2 regions of the Comamonas aquatilis genome follow, and region 1 is predicted to be linked to the other one. Evidence: riboswitches for the same ligand, from Rfam matches in the RefSeq annotation. Region 1 holds a riboswitch; the other holds the start of a gene.
What was found. Region 1 has a riboswitch for glycine ahead of gcvT (glycine cleavage system aminomethyltransferase GcvT). Riboswitches for the same ligand answer to the same signal wherever they lie in the genome.

Region 1 (7,464 bases):
TTGGCCCTGAGATCGTCCATGTCCACATTGCCCTGCTCGTCGCAGTGGGTGACCACGACTTGCAGGCCCACCATTTGCGCGCTGGCCGGATTGGTGCCGTGGGCGCTGCTGGGAATCAGGCAGATGTTGCGGTGGGCCTCGCCACGGGACTCATGAAAGGCCTTGATGGCCAAGAGACCCGCGTATTCACCCTGGCTGCCCGCATTGGGCTGCAGGCTGATGCCCGCATAGCCCGTGGCCTGGCATAGCCAATCGCGCAGCTGCTGATCCAGCTCGGCATAGCCTTGCAGCTGGCTGGCGGGCGCAAACGGGTGCATGTTGGCGAACTCTGGCCAGGTGATGGGAATCATCTCGCTGGTGGCGTTGAGCTTCATGGTGCACGAGCCCAGTGGGATCATGGAGCGGTCCAGTGCCAGATCCTTGTCACTCAGGCTGCGGATATAGCGCAGCATGGCGGTTTCGGAATGGTGGGTGTTGAAGACCGGGTGCGTCAGATAGGGGCTGGTGCGCAGCTGCGATTCGGGAATCAGCGAGGGCCGGCCCTCGTCCATGGCCGCGATGCTGGGCAGGGGCTGGCCGTCCTTGGCGAAAATGCTCCAGATCAGTTCCACATCGGCGCGGGTCGTGGTCTCGTCCAGGCTGATGCAAAGATACTCATCCCAGGCTTTTCGGAGGTTTACGCCCTTGGATACTGCGCGGGCAGCTATGGAATTCGTAGCTTCCTTGGTGTGCAGGCTCAAGGTGTCGAACGCGGTGTCATGGTGGGTGGCCGCATAGCCCAGCTGCGCCAGGCCGCGGCTCAGAATGGCCGTGTAGCGCGCCACGCGCTGGGCGATGCGCTTGAGTCCTTCAGGGCCGTGGTAGACGGCATACATGCTGGCGATGACGGCGGGCAGCACCTGGGCCGTGCAGATGTTGGAAGTGGCTTTTTCGCGACGGATATGCTGCTCGCGCGTCTGCAAGGCCAGGCGGTAGGCGGGCTTGCCGTGCACATCCACGCTCACGCCGACCAGGCGGCCAGGCAGGGAGCGCTTGAATTCATCGCGGCAGGCCATGAAGGCGGCGTGCGGGCCGCCGGCACCCATGGGCATACCAAAGCGCTGGCTGTTGCCCACCACGATGTCCGCGCCCCATTCGCCGGGCGGCGTCAGCAGGGTCAGGGCCAGCAGATCGGTGGCGACGATGGCGGCCGCCTGTTTGGCGTGGATGGCTTCCACATCGGCTTTCCAGTCCGCAATCCAGCCGCTGGATGCTGGGTACTGGATGACGGCGGCGAACAAATCACCGGCCAGCGCCGCTTCCCATTCCTGCTGGCTGTTGGCGATCAGCACTTCGATGCCGATTGGCGCTGCGCGGGTCTGTATGACTTCAATGGTCTGCGGATGCAGATCACCGGCCAGCACGATGCGCTGGCTCTTGGACTTGACCGAGCGCCTGGCCAGGGTCATGGCTTCGGCGGCGGCCGTGGCTTCGTCCAGCATGGAGGCATTGGCAATCGGCATGCCGGTCAGATCGCAGACCATGGTCTGGAAGTTGACCAACGCTTCCATGCGGCCCTGGGAAATTTCGGCCTGGTAGGGGGTGTAGGCCGTGTACCAGGCGGGGTTCTCCAGAATATTGCGCAGGATGACGCCCGGCGTATGCGTGCCGTAATAGCCTTGGCCGATAAAGCTTTTGAGCACCTGGTTCTTGCCGGCGATGACCTTGAGCTCGGCCAGTGCAGCGGCTTCGGTGACGGGAGCCGGCAAATCCATGGGTTTGGCACGCGCAATGGCGCGCGGCACGATGGAGTTGATCAGCGCGGCACGTGAGGCCTCGCCAATCACGGAAAGCATCAGCGCTTCATCCGCGGCATCTATGCCTATGTGGCGGGGAATGAATTCACCGGGATTTTCCAGCGCTTCAAGGCTGGCAACGGGAGCGGGGGGCGACATCAGCATGGGAGGGACCTGTTCTCAAATACTGTGACTGACTGGGGGCGCAGGCAGAAAGAAAAACGGCCTTCGCAAAAGCGAAGGCCGTGGAAAAATCAATTGCTGGCAGCGAAGTCGTTATAGGCCGTCTCTTCCATCAGGCCTTCGAGCTCGCTGACATCGCTCATCTTCACCTTGAAGAACCAGCCGCTGTTCAAAGGGTCGCTGTTGGCCAGGGCGGGGTCGTCGCGCAGGGCTTCGTTGACTTCCACGATTTCGCCGGTCACGGGCATGTAGACATCGGCGGCGGCCTTGACGGATTCGACCACGCCAGCCACATCGCCAGCCTTGAAGGTGGACCCCACGGCGGGCAGGTCCACAAAGACCACGTCGCCCAGCGCATCCTGTGCGTGGACGGTGATGCCGACGATGGCTGCATTGGTGTCAGCCGTGTTGATCCATTCGTGTTCTTTGGAATATTTGATGCTCATGGAAAGCTCCAGATGGTGAATTCAGGGAAATCTGTGTTTTGAGAAAGGTCCAGCGCGCACTTTAGCGGCGTTCTGAGCACCGCCGGATGAATTGGCCTGCTCAAACAAGAGGCCGGGCCACGGCAGCGGTTCAGCCTCGGTAATAGTTCGTGGGCACAAACGGCGTGGCCGTGACCTTCATGGGCACGGGCTTGCCGCGCACCATGGCGAAGATCTCGGTATCCAGCGCCGCATAGTCGGGCTGCACATAGGCCAGCGCCACGGGCTGGTTGAGCGTGGGGCTGAGCAGGCCGCTGGTGATATGGCCGATATGCTGGCCGTCCATGTTCTCCAGCACCGCAGGCTCGCGCACGGGAATGCGCTCCAAGGCCAGCAGACCTACGCGCTTGCGCTGGAGCTGCTGCGGATTCTGTAGCTGTTCCAGCACGATGGAAGCACCGGGAAAACCGCCTTCACGCGCACCGCCGCTGCGGCGCACTTTTTGTATGGCCCAGTTCAGCGCCGCTTCCACCGGCGTGGTGGTTGTGTCTATATCGTTGCCGTAGAGGCAAAGACCGGCTTCCAGTCGCAGCGAGTTGCGTGCGCCCAGACCTATGGGGGCGACTTCGGACTGGGCCAGCAGCGTTTGGGCCAGGGCTTCGGCGCCGCCTGCAGGCACGGAAATTTCAAAGCCGTCCTCGCCGGTGTAGCCGCTGCGCGTGATGTAGAGCGCATGGCCTTGCCAGTCAAAATGGCCGCCGGTCATGAAGACCAGCTGGCTCACGCCGGATATCAGGCGCGCCAGCACCGTGACGGCCTGCGGGCCTTGCAGGGCCAGCAAAGCCTGATCGGGCAGGGGAATCACCTCGCAGCGCTGGCCTATGCGCGCCTGGATATGGGCGATGTCGGCCTGCTTGCAGGCACCGTTGACGATGACAAACAAATCGTCACCGCGGTTGACGAACATCAGATCGTCCAGAATGCCGCCTTGGTCATTGAGCAGCAGGCCGTAGCGCTGTTTGTGCACGCCGAGGTCTTGCACGTCCACGGGCATCAGCGTTTCCAGGGCGGCGGCAGCGTCGGCACCGCGCAGCAGCAGCTGGCCCATATGGGACACGTCAAACAGGCCGGCGGCCTTGCGGGTGTGCAGATGCTCGGCCATCAGCCCCTGGGGGTACTGCACGGGCATGGAATAGCCGGCAAAAGCCACCATGCGGGCGCCTAGCTGCTGGTGCAGGGCGAACAAAGGGGTGTGGCGCAGAGGTTGGTTGTCGGCGGCAGTCAAGGGGCAAGCTCCGGTGGTGAAACCAAATGAGTTGCCATGCCCGGCAATTGCAATAGATATCGCATTGCCTGGCGTGGCGGTCTTGCCCTGCTGTCCGCTTTACCTGAGAGATTCACTGCACGCGGGTGCAGCTTGCTCCTTCGGTGGGTGCTGCAAGCGCAGCACCTCTCTCCAGCAAGGAACGCTGTGGGCTGAGCTTCGCTCGCCCGTCAGCGCTTGTCAGTCCTTTTGCCTGAGCGTTCGGGTGCTGCATAAAGGCAGAGCCTGCGCCTTCGGCGGTGCGTTGCGGGTCAAACCCCGTGGGCACTCTCTCCTGACAGCAGGCATTCTAGCCGCCAGTTATTGCGTTGCAACATGGGGTTTGCGCGGGTTTGTACGAGGGTCGTGCATGCCGATCCGGCGGCGCTGGTTGCGAGATATGCGCATAAAAATCGCTTGAACTCCAATGAATAAAGGCGCAAGAAGCTATCAATTGCATAGTCTTCTCCGCGCTTTGCAACGCGGCCCAGAATGCGACAGGCCGCGCCACTGCGGATAAGTGGTGCGGCCTGGAACGGGTTCCGGTGGCGGATCAGACAATCTGGCGCTGACGGTAAACAGCGGGATCACTTGAATGGCTTTGCTGCGTTGGTGAACGCCGCTTCCATGGACTCAACTATGCATGTTGCAGTGCAGAAAAAGCTGCTTTGTTTTCTGCAGATATCGCTTTGCTACAGAAAATTTTGCTGCCAATGCTTAAAAAGCGATAAATTCAAGGCCATGGACACTTTGGATAAAAAGATTCTTGCTGCTTTGCAAGCCAATGCGCGGGCCAGCCTGCAGGAAATCGGCGCCGCCGTGGGCTTGAGCGCCTCTCCCTGCTGGGCACGCATCAAGAAAATGGAAGAAGCCGGCGTGATCGAGGGCTATACCGTGCGGCTCAATCCCCAGGCGCTGGGCCTGGCCGATTCGGTGCTGGTGATGGTGACGCTGGACAGTCACTCCGACAACACGCTGGAGAAATTCGGCGAAGTGCTGGCCACGATTCCCGAAGTGGTGGAGGCGCATCTGGTCTCGGGCGAATACGACTATCTGCTGCGCATTGTCGTCAAGGACACGCGTGACTACGAGCGTCTGCTGCGCGAGAAGCTCTACAAGATCAAGGGCATACGCCACAGCCAGTCCAGCTTTGTGCTGCGCACGCTGAAGCGGGCGGATTTGCCGCTGGGGGTCTGAAACCAAAGCCGCAACGCTTGGCGCGTTCTCTGCACCTTGCAGTCATGCGTCCGGAGGCTGGCAAAGCCGGCAAGAAAAAAGGCAGCGCCGTTGCCGGAGCTGCCTTGCTGCATGAAGGAGGCTGAATTAGCGCAGACCTTGCACGTCCATGTCTTTGTACTTCACGATGCGTGTGCCTTTGACCAGCTTGTAGCCCCACCAGATGATGAGGAACAGAGGCAGGCCGATATAGGTGGCAATCGCGCCCACCCAGTCGATCTTGTCGCTGAGGAAGTTCTCGTAGTTCTGGCCCAGGGTGATGATCAGGCACAGCACAAAGGCAAACACCGGGCCGAAGGGGAAGGCCGCTGCACGGTAGGGCAACTGGTTGAGGTCGAAGCCCTGTGCTTCGCAGCCCTTGCGAAAGCGGTAGTGGCTCACAGCAATACCGAGCCAGGCCACAAAGCCGCACATGCCCGAGAGATTGAGCAGCCAGATATAGACCGCCTTGGGGCTGAAGACATTGGTCAAAAAGCACAGGGCCGCGATCACCGTGGTGGCCAGCAAAGCCAGCACCGGCACGCCGCGTGCATTGACCTTGGCAAACATCTTGGGCGCCATGCCTTGGGTGGCCAGGGCATAAAGCATGCGGGTGGAGGCATACATGCCCGAGTTGCCGGCCGACAGCACCGAGGTCAGCACCACGGCATTCATGACGGCAGCTGCCGACAGCAGGCCGGCGCGTTCGAACACCAAGGTGAAGGGGCTGACGGCGATATCGCCCAGGTTGTTGCGCAGCAGCTTGGGATCGGTATAGGGGATCAGCAGACCGATGATCAGGATGGCGAAGACATAGAACAGCAAAATGCGCCAGAACACCTTGCGCACGGCGCGCGGCACGTTCTTGGCCGGGTCTTCGGATTCACCGGCGGCAATGCCGATCAGCTCCGTGCCCTGGAAGGAAAAGCCCACCACCATGGCCACGCCGATCAGCGCGGCAAAGCCGCCGACAAAGGGTGCGTCACCGGCGGTGAAATTGGCGATACCGCCCCAGAGGCCGTCGGGCGAGCCGCCTTGCATAATGCCGAAGATCATCATCACGCCCACGGCGATGAAGACCAGCACGGTGGCGACCTTTATGGCCGCAAACCAGAACTCGGATTCACCAAAGCCTCTGGCCGACAAGGCGTTGAGGCCGAACATCAGGGCCAGGAACAGGGCGCTCCAGATAAAGCCGTCGATGCCGGGGAACCAGTAGGCCATCACCAGCTGCGCAGCCACCAGGTCCACGGCAATGGTCACGGCCCAGTTGTACCAGTAGTTCCAGCCCAGAGCGAAGCCAAAGCCTTCGTCCACGTATTTGGCGCCATAGGTGGCAAACGAGCCCGACACCGGCATGTGCGAGGCCATCTCGCCCAGGCTGGTCATCAGAAAGTAAACCATCAGGCCGACAATCATGTAGGCCAGCAAGGCGCCACCAGGGCCGGCTTGCGAGATGGTGGCGCCCGAGGCCACGAAAAGCCCCGTGCCGATGGAGCCGCCAATGGCGATCATCGACATATGGCGCGCCTTGAGGGAACGGTGCAAGCCACCGTCTTCAGTTTTTGCTTGGCTATCGCTCATGAAAGATTTGTGTTTTTAGCAGGGCGTGCCGCCCAGGATGATCAGGCCGCGCGGGCCTGTGCCATGGCATGCATTGTGCTTAGCCGATGCCGCAAGGCATCCAGGTATCAAGGTGGTCAGCGCGATCGGCGATGACATGCATCGCCCTCAGCGGCTACCGACAGGGTGCAGATTGTGAGCGATTTACGCGCCCGGTGCAGGCGCTGTTGCGCGGTCCGGGCGTGGCGTGCTGCGATCGAGCCTCTGATATTTGCCTAAGTATTTGATTGTTATGGAGTTTTCTGTCTGTTTTTGCCGCTGGCGGAACGTTTGAAGCCTCTAGTCAAATCGTCATTTACGACATAAAAACCAACGACGGATAGGGGTTTCGTCGTGCATTCCAAACTGCTGTTTGGGCGATTGATATGCTCTTATCGTCGAAAAAAATAGCTATATCGTCATTATCAATGGCTGATTAATCATGTTTAGATAAAGAAAAAGCTGCCAACGCCTTGTATATAAGCGCTGGCAGCTTCTGTTTTTATAGCAAGTTGGCGACTCAGCTCAGCAGCAGTGCATCGTCGGCCAGCTTTTCGCCGCGCACCTTCTCGAACATGCGCAGCAGATCGGGCACATCCATCTTGGAGCGCTCTTCTCCGCTGACGTCCAGCACCACCTGGCCCTGGTGCAGCATCACGGTACGCGTGCCCACATCCAGCGCCTGGCGCATGCTGTGCGTGACCATCATGGTGGTCAGCTTGGCTTCCTGCACGATGCGCGCGGTCAGCTGCAGCACAAAGTCTGCGGTGCGCGGATCCAGCGCCGCCGTGTGTTCGTCCAGCAGCAAGATGCGCGAGGGCTGCAGTGCCGCCATCAGCAGACTCACGGCCTGGCGCTGGCCGCCCGAAAGCAGGCCGATGCGGTCGGTCAGGCGCTTTTCCAGGCCCAGGCCCAGGGTGGACAGGCGTTCGCGGTACAGGTCGCGGTTGCTGGCCTTGAC
Region 2 (7,464 bases), on a different contig from region 1:
GACTTGCCGGCACCGTCAATGCCTTCAAAACTGATAAACAAGCCTTTGGGGGAAGCGGTAGTCACGGGGGATCTTTCCTTCAAAAGCACCGACAGCGCTGTGAGGCCGTGGTGCTTTTTTTCTGATTCTTCAAAACGGGTGAGACGGCCAAGCGTCTCACCACAATGCTTACTGGCCGCGCTGATAGCGGTTGACGGCTCTATTGTGCTCGTCCAGCGAGGCGCTGAAATGGCTGGTGCCGTCGCCCTTGGCCACGAAATACAGGGCCCGGGTCTGCTCGGGCTGCACGGCCGCCATCAGCGCAGCCTTGCCGGGCATGGAGATGGGGGTGATGGGCAGGCCGGGACGGGTATAGGTATTCCAGGGCGTGTCGGCCTGCAGATCGCGCTTGCGCAAATTGCCGTCAAACGCGGCACCCAGACCGTAAATAACCGTGGGATCAGTCTGCAGCAGCATGCCTATGCGCAAACGATTCGTGAAGACGCCGGCAATCTGGGCCCGGTCCGAGGCACGGCCGGTTTCTTTTTCCACAATGCTGGCCAGTATCAAGGCCTCGTCGGGCGATTTGAGCGGGGTGTTGGCGGCGCGCATGGCCCAGGCATCGGCCAGATGCCTATCCATGGCGTGCAGCGCCCGGTGCAGCACTTGCACATCGGAGCTGCCTTTGGAGAAGGTATAGGTATCCGGGAAGAAACGGCCCTCGGGTGCCACGCCTTCGCGGCCCAGCAATTTCATCAGTTCCTCGTCCGAAAGCTCGCTGCTGTCCTGCTTCAACGTGGCTTCGCGCTGCAGCGCCTGGCGCACCTGGCGCCAGTTCCAGCCTTCCACCAGCGTCACCGCACTTTGGCTGGCCTCGCCGCGCGCCAGCTTTTGCAGCAGCACATAAGGCGTCAGCCCCTGCTCGAGCTCATAGTTGCCGGCCTTGATGGCCCGGTCCTGGCCCGAGAGGCGAAACCAGAGATACAGCAGCTGCGGGTCGACCTGCACACCGGCATCCGCCACCCGCTGCGCCACGGCGCGCGGACGCGTTCCGGGCTCGATCTCCAGCTCCAGCGTCTTGGCCGTCATGGTCATGGGCTGATGCAGCCACCACCATGCAGCGCCGCCGGCCAACACGGCCAGCAGCAACAAAACCATCAGTGCACGAAAAACAGCACGCACAACCTTGATCCATTCATAAGTTACTAGCGCCGATCATAATTCAGCCATGACCCTGCCATCGACGCCGTCCCTGAACGGCATTACCGCCATTTCCCATCTGGGTGTCATCCGCGCCGTAGGCGAAGACGCAGCCAGTTTCCTGCACGGCCAGCTGACCAACGACTTTGCCCTGCTGGATATGCAGCACGCGCGCCTGGCCGCTTTTTGCACCGCCAAGGGCCGCATGCTGGCCAGCTTTGTGGGCTTCAAGCGCAGCCAGGACGAAATCCTGCTGGTCTGCGACCGCAGCCTGCTGGCGCCCACGCTCAAGCGTCTCTCCATGTTTGTGCTGCGCGCCAAGTGCAAGCTCAGCGATGCCACGGGCGAATTCTCGCTCTACGGCCTCTCGGGCACGGCCGCCGAGGCCCTCATGCCCGCAGCCCGTCCCTGGGATCGCAAGGACGTGGGCCCTGCCTCGGTGATCGCTCTGTACCCAGCAGCCGGCCAGGCCCGTGCCCTGTGGCTGGCCCCGGCGGGCACGCCAGAGCCTGCGGGCGAGACGCTGCCCGAAGCCCTGTGGCTGTGGGGCACGGTGCAAAGCGCCGTGGCCACGCTCTCGGCCCCCGTGGTCGATGCTTTTGTACCCCAGATGCTCAATTACGAGTCGGTGGGCGGCGTGAACTTCAAGAAAGGCTGCTACCCCGGCCAGGAAATCGTGGCCCGCAGCCAGTTTCGCGGCACGCTCAAGCGCCGCGCCTATCTGGTTCATGCCGATACCGCACTGAGCGTGGGCCAGGAGGTTTTTTCGCCCGAAGATCTGGAGCAGGCCACGGGCACCGTGGTCCAGGCAGCCGCTTCGCCTCTGGGCGGCTGGGATGCGATTGTCTCCATGCAAATTGCCTCGGCCTCGCGCAACGACCTGTTTGCCCACGCAGCCCTCAACGAAGGCCATGCGGCCGATGCCACGGCTGGCGCTGCGCTGCAGGTCCTGCCCCTGCCCTACGAACTGCTGGCGGACATCTAGAACCGTCCATCTTGTCCACCCGGTTTGGCATGGCGCTCTTTGGGGCGCGTTTTGCTTTGCAGAGAACGGCTTTGGGCTTTGTACACTGCGGCCATGCCAGTCCCCCGCATTTTTGTTAGCTCCGCCAAGCCTTGGCTCGTCCTGGCCTGGCTGCTGGTATTTTTGCTGACCTCGGGCTTTCAGTGGTGGCAGGAGCGCACAGAGCAGCAACTCCAGCAGTTGCAGCTGACCGAGGCCGTGCAGCGCCAGATGCTGGAAAAAATCGCCCAGCACAAGGCCCACCTCACGGCGCTGGCCACACTGGCCCCGCTCCAGAATCCCAACGGCCAGCCGACAGCCATGTGGCAGGTGGCCCGTTCCATCGAGCTGATGTACCCGCGCATAGAGCGGATCGAGCTGGTGGCGACCGACCCTTCCGCCCAGAGTGATGCCTTAAGCCCCACCTCGGACGATTGCCGCAGCCCGGCAGCGGCCCGCACCGTGGCACCGCTGCGTCCCGGCGAAAGCGACAGCCTGCCGGACAGCGCTCAGCGCGGGCGCTATCTGCTACTCAAAAAAATAGCAGCACCCGTAGGCTGGTTGTGCATGCGCATTGATTCCGCCCATTTGCTGGAGGCCGACACTCTGCCGCCCCATACCGGCTTGCGCATCGACCTCGACGGACAGCCTTTGCTGCAGCCCCAGGGACAGAGTACCGACACCCACACTTACCAGCCCATAGGCCGATTTACCTTGCAAGGCTATGGCCAGCCCCTGCAGGTGCAGTTGCTGACCCAGGCCCAGCCTCTGCTGGGCTGGCCGCGCCTGCTGCTCAGCGCCGCACTCAGCCTGCTGCTGGTATGGCTAGGCGCCCTGGTCTGGAAAAGCCGCCAGCAGGCACGCCGTCACCTGCAGCGCGCCCAGTTGCTGGCCAACGAGGCACAGCTAGCCCACGCCTCCCGCGTCAACGGCATGGGCGAGATGGCTTCAGGCATTGCCCATGAGCTGGCCCAGCCCGTGACCGCCCTGCTCAGCCAGAGCCAGGCCGCCCTGCGCGCCCAGGAGCTGGGCAAGAGCGAGCTGCTGACCAGCGCCCTGCAGGCCAATGTGCGCGAGGCCCGCCGCGCCGGGGCCATTCTGGGCCGCATGCGCAGCTACATCAGCAACACGCCCAGTCAGGCCCAGCGCCTGGATCTGTCCCAGGCCGTGGCCCAGACTCTTTTGCTGCTGGAGGGCCCGGCAAGAGAAGCCGGCGTCCAACTGCTATGGGAGCCGGCGCAGGCAGATTGCAGTGTTTGGGCCGACCCCGTGGCACTGGAGCAGGTGCTGCACAACCTGGTGCGCAATGCGCTGGAAGCGCTGTCGCAGAGCTCGGTGGATGAACCCGCCATACAGATAGCGCAGCGAGCCGACGGCCAACAAGTCAGTCTCATGGTGCGGGACAACGGCCCCGGCATAGACGCCGCCACGGCCCAGCATATTTTCGACCCCTTCTTCACCACCAAGAGCGGCGGCATGGGCCTGGGCCTGCCGCTGTGTGCCACGCTGATGGAACGCATGGGCGGCCAGCTGCAATATCTGCCACCCGCCAGCGCCGGCCCGAGCACTGCCTGGCCAGGTGCCTGCTTTGTGCTGACCCTGCCCCTGGCGACCACAGGCTCCGCCCCGGAAAACCCCATTCCATGATTTACCTGATAGACGACGACGCCTCGGTGCGCGAGGCCTTGCACCTGCTGCTGCAGACCTACGACCTGAACGTAAGCTGTTTTGCCTCGCCGGCCGATTGCCTGGCCCATCTGGACCGCAGCCAACCCGGCGTGCTGATCATGGACTTGCGCATGCCGCTGATGTCCGGCCTGCAGCTTTACGAGCAGTTGCGTGCCCAAGGCGTGGACTGGCCCGCCATCGTCATCACCGGCCATGGCGATCTGCACTCCTGCCGCCGCGCCTTCAAGGCCGGCGTCACCGACTTTCTGACCAAACCCATAGAGGAGCAGACCCTGCTGGAGGCCATCAGGAGCGCCCAGGCCACGCTGGCCCGGCAGGCCGAGCGCAACGAGGCCCGCCACCACCTGCAGGTGCTGACCGAGCGCGAACGCGAGGTGCTGGAGCTGATCACCAAGGGCCTGGGCAGCAAGGAGATCGCGGCTGCACTGGATATCTCCGTACGCACCGTGGACACCCACCGCGCCAAGCTGGCCGAAAAGCTGGGCACGGGCTCCGTGGCCGAGCAGACCCGGCTGCTGCTGTCTGCCGCGGCCCGCAGCTGAGGCCCACCCTCGGTAAAACTACCGAGAGCCGTCCGTTGGCTTGCGAATAGGCGCCAAGCGCCCGGGTTCCTACAGTTCAGTCATTGCTTTCAACCCCTGGAGCCCTGACATGAATCGCCTGAGCACTTTTGCCCTCTTCGCCCTGAGCACCCTGGCCTGCGGCGCCGCCTCTGCGGCCGCCACGGTCAGCACCCGCTCCATTGCCTCGGCCACCGCAGCCCAACTGGCCCAGCAAACCGTGACCGCCTGCAGCGCCGACGGCCATAACGTGACCGCTGCCGTGGTGGACCGCGCCGGCGTGCTGCTGGCCCTGTCCCGCGCCGATGGCGCCGGCGCCCACACGCCCAAGGCCGCCACCGCCAAGGCTTTCACCTCGGCATCGTCGCGCAACCCGACCAGCGGCATGGCCAAGACGATTCAATCCAACCCCGATGCCGCCGGTCTGGCGCAAATCCCCGGCTTTCTGGTGCTGGCCGGCGGCGTGCCCATCAAGGCGGGCAATGAGGTCATTGGCGCCATCGGCGTGGCCGGCGCGCCCGGCGGCCATCTGGACGAGGCCTGCGCACAAAAAGCCCTGGCGGCCTTGAAAGATCAGCTGCAATAAGCCGCTGCGGCCTGCTAACTCCATAAGCCAAGGCCCCAGGCCTTGGCTTTTTTGCGTTTGAGCACCCGCTCAACTGGCTAGAATCACGGCTTTCCTGCGGGAGAGCGAGGCAGGCGCCACACCTAGCGCCATGCCTCCGCCGAAGGCGCAAACTCCCATAATCGCTCAGGCACCCCGTACCGCAGGTCAAGACAGTGCAGCCCAAATAAACCGGCTGCATGAATTCGCCAACTGGAGAGCAGCCCGCAGCCCTATGCTGCAGGCTCACCGAAGGGGCAAGTGCGCCATGCAAGACTGGCGCGCGCAACTCTCAGGTACAAAGGACAGCGGGAGAGGCACGCCAGACATTCCGCTGCGGTGAATGGCTGGTTTAACCCATCAGGGCTGTCATGCTTCCTTCTGTTTCCTTGCTGGACTCGTTCCAGGCCAGCAACTTCACCGTCATGCTGGTGATCTATCTGGTGGCCATCACGGCCGAAGCCATGTCCGGCGCACTGGCTGCGGGCCGGCGCAATATGGATATCTTCGGCGTGGTCGTCATCGCTTTTGTCACCGCCCTGGGCGGCGGCACCATCCGCGACATGGTGCTGGGCCACTATCCCATAGGCTGGACGCAGCACCCCGAATATGTATATCTGGTCATTTCCTTTGGCCTGCTGACCACGCTCATCGCCCGCCATATGCACCGCCTGAAGCAGGTGTTTTTGCTGCTGGACGCCATGGGTTTGATCGCCTTCTCGCTGATTGGCTCCAACACCGCGCTGGAGTTGGGCTACCCCACCATCGTCGTCATCATGGCCGGCATGATCACCGGCATCAGCGGCGGCATTTTGCGCGACGTGCTCTGCAACCAGGTGCCCGTGGTCTTCCGCCGCGAGCTGTACGCCAGCGTCTCCCTGGCCGTGTGCCTGATGTTCCTGGGTCTGCGCGCTCTGGATGTCAGCCCCAGTATCAGCACCATCGTGTGCTTTGCCGGCGGCCTGGCCTTTCGCCTGGCCGCCATACGCTTCAAATGGCGTCTGCCGGTGTTCTCCTATCAGCAGCGCTGGGAATAAGCTTCAAGCGTGCCCTATCTTCATCCACAGCAGCCGGACGGCGCCCTTCTTTCTGCCGACCAGCTTCTGGCCGGCTGCGGCCTGCCTGCAGCCTGGGCCCAAGCCCGGCAATGGCGCGTGCTGGAGACCGGTTTTGGCTGTAGCCTGAACTTTCTGCGCATCTGGGCCGCCTGGAAAGCCGATGCGCAAGCCCCGCGCCTGCTGCACTTCATTGGCCTCAGTGCCCAGCCCCCTTCCGCCGAGGAGATACTGGGCGCCCTGTCCCAAGCCGCTGCTGACGAAGCGCTGCACCCGCTGGCCCTACAACTGGGCGCCCAATGCTGGGGGCTGCTGCCGGGTGTGCACCGCCTGTCGTTTGAAGACGGCCGGGTGCTGCTGACGCTGCATGTAGGCGATATGCACAACACGCTGCGCAAGCAGCCGCTCACTGCAGACAGCCTGCTGCTCAGCCAAGCTGACGCTTTCTCCAGCCCCGAAGCCTTGAAAAATCTGGCCCGGCATTGCCGCCGTGGCAGCATGCTGGCGCTGGGCGAACGCCATGAAGACCCCACGCTACGCGAGCAACTGACCAAGCTGGGTTTTGACATCCACAGACACAGCACAGCCCAAACGCTGCAAGCCCGCTATAACCCCCGTTGGGAGCCACGCCACAAGGACGAAGGCCTGCCGCAGCCGGTGGCAGCGCCCGGGCGCTGCCTGGTCATAGGCGCAGGCCTGGCCGGTGCGGCTGCGGCCTCCAGCCTTGCGCGGCGCGGCTGGCAGGTCAGCGTGCTGGATGCCGCCGATGAGCCCGCCGCCGGCGCCTCGGGCCTGCCCGCAGGCCTGTTTTGCCCCCATGTCTCGCCAGATGACAGTGTTTTATCGCGCCTATCCAGAAGCGGCGTGCGCACCACGCTACAGATATTGGAGCAACTGAGCCAGGCACATAGGCTGGAGCAGGGAGTGGACTGGGAGCATAGCGGCGTGCTGGAGCACGATCTGCATGAGCCCGTGAACCTGCCGCCGCAGTGGCTGGATGCCGCAGCGCCGCAGTCGCAGGCCGGCCTGCAATGGAGCTGCCCGGCCACGCCCGAACAACTGGAGGCCGCCCACCTGCCCGCTGCCAGCCATGCCCTATGGCATGAGCAGGCGGGCTGGGTCAGGCCCGCGCAACTGGTCAAGGCCTTGTTAAAGGCAGCGGGCATTCGCTGGCAAGGCAATGCGCCGGTCGCCAGGCTCGCACAGACCGACGATGCACTCTGGACGGCCGTGGACGCCGAGGGCAAGACGCTGGCCCAGGCCGAGATGGTAGTGGTGGCTTTGGGCCCGGCCAGCACGGCCTTGCTGCAAGCCAGCGGCCTGCAATCCGGGGCCTGGGAGATAACGCCGATTCGCGGCCAGGTCAGCATGGCC

Region 2: linked by a shared signal. The riboswitch ahead of ACNAZA_RS14930 (trimeric intracellular cation channel family protein) and the one ahead of gcvT (glycine cleavage system aminomethyltransferase GcvT) in region 1 are both predicted to bind glycine.

Annotation. Positions count from the first base shown of each region.
Region 1 is NZ_CBCSIW010000002.1:326,614-334,077, forward strand. Features, by position in the region: gene gcvP (aminomethyl-transferring glycine dehydrogenase) at 1-1,940, opposite strand, end outside; gene gcvH (glycine cleavage system protein GcvH) at 2,030-2,404, opposite strand; gene gcvT (glycine cleavage system aminomethyltransferase GcvT) at 2,535-3,668, opposite strand; glycine riboswitch at 3,749-3,853, opposite strand; glycine riboswitch at 3,879-3,994, opposite strand; gene ACNAZA_RS04510 (Lrp/AsnC family transcriptional regulator) at 4,428-4,883, shown strand; gene ACNAZA_RS04515 (amino acid permease) at 5,010-6,485, opposite strand; gene ACNAZA_RS04520 (ABC transporter ATP-binding protein) at 7,024-7,464, opposite strand, start outside.
Region 2 is NZ_CBCSIW010000013.1:13,840-21,303, forward strand. Features, by position in the region: gene tmk (dTMP kinase) at 1-65, opposite strand, end outside; gene mltG (endolytic transglycosylase MltG) at 169-1,161, opposite strand; gene ygfZ (CAF17-like 4Fe-4S cluster assembly/insertion protein YgfZ) at 1,208-2,164, shown strand; gene ACNAZA_RS14915 (sensor histidine kinase) at 2,258-3,829, shown strand; gene ACNAZA_RS14920 (response regulator transcription factor) at 3,826-4,413, shown strand; gene ACNAZA_RS14925 (GlcG/HbpS family heme-binding protein) at 4,523-5,017, shown strand; glycine riboswitch at 5,105-5,209, shown strand; glycine riboswitch at 5,239-5,354, shown strand; gene ACNAZA_RS14930 (trimeric intracellular cation channel family protein) at 5,407-6,072, shown strand; gene mnmC1 (FAD-dependent 5-carboxymethylaminomethyl-2-thiouridine(34) oxidoreductase MnmC1) at 6,082-7,464, shown strand, end outside.